DNA from 2 places in the Stenotrophomonas genospecies 3 genome. Region 1 is predicted to be linked to the other one. Evidence: riboswitches for the same ligand, from Rfam matches in the RefSeq annotation. Region 1 holds a riboswitch; the other holds the start of a gene.
The links. A riboswitch is a leader RNA that binds a small molecule or an ion and turns the genes downstream of it on or off. The one in region 1 is predicted to bind thiamine pyrophosphate.

Region 1 (2,463 bases):
GGCCAGCGCAAGGTTGAAGTTGGACAGCCACTTCACCCCGCGCTCGACTCCGCTGGCGGTGGACGCCATGTACAGCACGAACGCGATGGCGATGATGGTCAGCTGCAGTGGCACACCCGCGTGCAGGCCGAACACGCGTTCCATGCCGGCAGCGATCTGGATGGTACCGAACCCCAGCGTGGTGGCCACGCCAATGGCAGTGGCAACAACCGCGGCGATGTTGACCACGCGTCCGATCCAGCCGCGATGGTGCCGGCCGATGATCGGTTGCAGCATGTCACTGACCAGTCCACGGCCATTGCGGTTGAACTGGAACCAGGCCATCGCCAGGCCGATCAGCGCGTAGATTGCCCATGGATGCAGACCCCAATGGAAGAATGCATAGCGCATCGAAGCCCGCGCCGCGTCCATGCTCTGCGGTGCGAGGCCTTCTGGAGGCTTGGTGAAGTGGGAAATCGGCTCGGCGGCGCCCCAGAACACCAGGCCGATGCCCATGCCGGCGGCGAACAGCATCGACATCCAGCTGGCGCGCGAGAACTCCGGCTCGGCATCTTCACCGCCGATGCGCAGGTTGCCGAAGCGACCGAATGCCAGGTACATCAGGAAAGTCAGCGCCAGGAACACGACCAGAAGATAGAGCCAGCCGACACTGCGGATGACATCGGCCAGTACCGACTGCACCACGGTATTGAAGGGGCCGGGTGCAACACCGGCAAGCAGCACCAGAAGCAGAACCAGTGCGATGGAAACGCGAAACACCATGAAGGAGCTTCTCCGATCAAGGGATTGAGGGGAGCGAGCAGAGCTTGCTGCGAGGGGCCGGCGACATGCAGCACAGACCGGGCAGGGGCCGCGGAGGCGGCGGGGAAACACCGGCCGCAGCGGCACGATGCGCGTGCACGTTACTGAATGCGATGTCACGGTTCTGTTAATACAGAAACAGCAGATCCACGCCGTGCGTGGATGGAACCACCAGGAGCTGCAGTGCGTTCTATGCTCTAATGCACACCAAGAAGCGGGGGTACCGCGGCCATGTGGCCACGGTTGAGACAGTCCCTTGGAACCTGATCCGGCTCATACCGGCGTAGGGAAGCTTTGCAGTGCAGCCATGCCCGGACTCCGCCCAAGGACCGTCCTGGCGCGGCAGCAGTGCGCCGCCGCTTCGTCCCTGACCTTCCTGGACGATGCCCGATGAACGCACAGCTCTCCGCCCTGCAGCAACAGGCCCAGCAACTCTCCGAATCCGTGACCCGGCCCATTCCCGGCTCGCGCAAGATCCACGTGCCCGGTTCACGCCCGGATCTGCAGGTGCCGATGCGCGAGATCGCGCTGACCCGCACGCCGACCTTGTTCGGCGGCGAAGAGAATGCACCGGTGACCGTTTACGACACGTCGGGCCCGTACACCGATCCGGAGGTGCGCATCGATCTGTCCGCTGGTTTGCCGGCACTGCGTCGCGGCTGGGTGGAAGAACGCGGTGATACCGAGCGGCTGGAAGGACTGAGTTCTTCGTTCGGTCGCGATCGCGAGCATGACCCGAAGCTCGATGCGGTGCGCTTCCCCGCGCGCAGCCTGCCACGCCGTGCGCGTGCAGGTGCCAACGTCACCCAGATGCACTACGCGCGCCGCGGCATCATCACGCCGGAAATGGAATTCGTCGCCATCCGCGAGAACCAGCGGCTGGACGCGATCCGCGATGCCGGCCTGCTGCAGCAGCACCCGGGCGAGGCGTTCGGCGCTTCGATCCAGAAGATCATCACCCCGGAGTTCGTGCGCGACGAAATCGCCCGCGGCCGTGCGGTGCTGCCCAACAACATCAACCATCCGGAAAGCGAGCCGATGATCATCGGCCGCAATTTCCTGACCAAGATCAACGCCAACATCGGCAACAGCGCCGTGTCCTCGGGCATTGCCGAGGAGGTGGAGAAGCTGGTGTGGGCGATCCGCTGGGGCGGTGACACGGTGATGGACCTGTCCACCGGCAAGCACATCCATGAGACCCGCGAGTGGATCATCCGCAACTCGCCGGTGGCGATCGGTACCGTGCCGATCTACCAGGCGCTTGAGAAGGTCGATGGCCGCGCCGAAGCACTCACCTGGGAGATCTTCCGCGACACACTGATCGAGCAGGCCGAGCAGGGCGTGGACTACTTCACCATCCACGCCGGCGTGCTGCTGCGCTATGTGCCGCTCACCGCCAAGCGGGTCACCGGCATCGTCAGCCGCGGTGGCTCGATCATGGCCAAGTGGTGCCTGGCACACCACAAGGAGAACTTCCTCTACACGCATTTCGAAGACATCTGCGAAATCATGAAGGCCTACGACGTGACCTTCTCGCTGGGTGACGGCCTGCGCCCGGGCTGCATCGCCGATGCCAACGACGCTGCGCAGTTCGGTGAGCTGGAGACGCTGGGCGAACTGACGAAGATCGCCTGGAAGCACGACGTGCAGACCATGATCGAA
Region 2 (2,463 bases), on a different contig from region 1:
GGCGTCGTGCGGACGGCCCTGGCATCTTCGGCGACGGCGCGAACACCGGCACCTGTGCGTCGTGGATGTTGCTGGTGCCGACGTACTCGTTGACGCTCGGGCGCTTGTCTACCGTGCGGCGGAAGTAGTCGGCACCGATGGTCAACTCATGGCCGACGCTGCCGGTCTCGAAGCGGCCGCGCAGCTCGGCACGGGCCTGCTGGTTGCGGCGGGTGTCGTCCGGGCTGCGGTAGTCGTAGACGTCGTAGTCGCCATTGGGCGCGAAGTAGTTGCCCGGCACGCTGCCATCGGCACACTGCGTGGCGTAGTAGCAGCCGTAGGCGAAGGCGACGTTGTCATCGATCACCGAGCGGCTGTGGCCGACCGAGACGCGCGACTGCCAGGCATCGTTGAAGTCGTAGGTGTGCAACGCGGTGATGTTGGTGCTGGCGATATCCACCGGGCGCTGCCAGGGCTGGTAGCCGAGCAGGAATTCGCGATCCACGCCGTGCGGCAGCTCGCGCGCGCCCAGCAGCTGGTAGCCCGACACCGAACGCTGCGAACTGGTCTGGTAGTTGGCATCCACTTCCAGCTTGCCGCGCTCGCCGATCAGCCAGTCGGCGGCCAGCGAGTAGAAGTTGCGACGGCCATCGGCGTGCTCGACGTAGGAATTGCTGGAATCCCATGCGGCATTCAGGCGCAGGCCGAAACGCGGGGTGATCCAGTGGCCGACATCGACGGCGACGTAGCGCGAGCCTTCCGAGTCGGTACCGAGCGTGGCGGTGCGCACTTCGGCCGGGCGCTTGCCGATGTAGTTGATGATCCCGCCGGGCGCCATCACACCCGCGGCCAGGCCGGCTTCACCCTTGAGGATCTCAACCGACTGCACGTTCTCCAGCGCCAGGCGCTGTTCGCCGGCGATGGACAGGCCGTTGAAGCGGTAGCCGGTGGCGGCGTCCAGCGCGAAACCGCGGATGGCGATGTTCTGGTAGTAGCCCACCGGCGCATACGCATCGCCCAGCGAGGCATCGTTGCTGGCCAGCTCGGACAGCGAACGCACCTGCCGGCGGTCGAGGTAGTTGCGCTCGAGCACGTTCACCGAGGCCGGGGTGTCCTTCCAGGACCCACCACCGAAGGCGTTCACGCGTGAGGTATCGGCCTTGGGTTTGCCGGCCTGCACGCGCACTGCCGCCAGTTCGGTGGGCGAGCGCTCGGCGCCGGTGGCAGCCGCATCGGTGGCAGCGTCGGCCTCGCTGGCATGCAGCGGCAAGGCGGCGCAGAGGGCGAGGGAGAGCAGGGTGGGGCGCAGGCAGCGGTTCATTCGGTTCGTCTTCGGACAACAAGGGAGACGAAGCGACGGCGCGCAGGTGCACCGGCCCATGACGGGGGTGTGGCTGCGGCTCAAAGCTCCCTACGCCGGTGCAAACCGGATCAGGTTCCAAGGGACTCTCTCAGCCTGGCAGATCCAGGCACCCCCGCTTCAGGTGACCATTTCACTACAAATGGTACGGATTTGCGAGCCGGTGCCCTTCAGGCTGCCGCGTGCAACGCCTGCAGCAGTGCCTGTCCCGGCGCGCTGTGGAACCACGCCGGATGCCCCAGCATGAACGGCTGCCACGCCACATCCGCGTTTGCGGTGGAGCCAGTGATGCCTTCGAAGTACTCCACTTCGGACAGTGCGAAGTCGAAATGGACCATCGGCAGCAGTTCGGCCAGCAGGTGCACGCGTGCCGCCGACAACGGCAGCACCTCGCGGTAGCCGTCGAGCAGGGCCAGTGCGATATCGATGCGCACCGCCTCCATGCCGCGCTCCAGTTCCAGCCACGCCACTGCGTTGCGCTCGATCGCGGTGGCGAGGTCAAACAGTGCGCTGGTGGGCGAAGCCAGGCCGAAATCCAGCACGGTGCTGACCTGCCCGTCGCGCCACAGCAGGTTGGAGACATGCCAGTCGTTGTGCGCCCACAGCCGTGGCTCGTCGCGCAGGCGCTCGGCCAGGCCGGCATGCCACGGCAGCACGTCGCGCTGCAGCTGCGCTTCCCACGGAATGCGCGCGAGATAGCGGGCCAGCCCCGGTCGTGTGGGCAGTTCGGCTTTGATCGCGGCGATGGGATCGTCGGCGCGGATCAGATCGTCGCGCGCGACCAGCAGATGGGTACTGCGCTGTGGCGCGTGATAGCTGGCGGCGGCACGGTGCAACCGGGCCAGCATGCGGCCGGCTTCGCGGGCCTGCGCGACATCGGTCAGCAACGACCACGACACGGCATCGCGGTACAGGTCCTCGCCCACGCCCACGGCATGCAGCTCGAAGGTCCATTCGCCGTGCTCGACTGCGGTGTGGCCATCGGCTGCCGCCAGCACCTGCACCACCGGTACGCCGGCGGCAGCGAGATGGGCGATGAAGTGGTGTTCTTCTTCCAGGCAGGCGGCGCTGCGAACGCTGTGGTGGTGGCGCTTGATGAACACCGGTGCGCGCGTGCCATTGAC

Region 2: another riboswitch for thiamine pyrophosphate. It lies ahead of ACX9OT_RS07845 (TonB-dependent receptor); the one in region 1 lies ahead of thiC (phosphomethylpyrimidine synthase ThiC).

The regions. Positions count from the first base shown of each region.
Region 1 is NZ_JBTMUR010000001.1:126,960-129,422, reverse strand. Features, by position in the region: gene ACX9OT_RS00570 (BCCT family transporter) at 1-762, opposite strand, end outside; TPP riboswitch at 1,008-1,109, shown strand; gene thiC (phosphomethylpyrimidine synthase ThiC) at 1,192-2,463, shown strand, end outside.
Region 2 is NZ_JBTMUR010000004.1:281,507-283,969, forward strand. Features, by position in the region: gene ACX9OT_RS07845 (TonB-dependent receptor) at 1-1,300, opposite strand, end outside; TPP riboswitch at 1,371-1,466, opposite strand; gene ACX9OT_RS07850 (phosphotransferase enzyme family protein) at 1,510-2,463, opposite strand, start outside.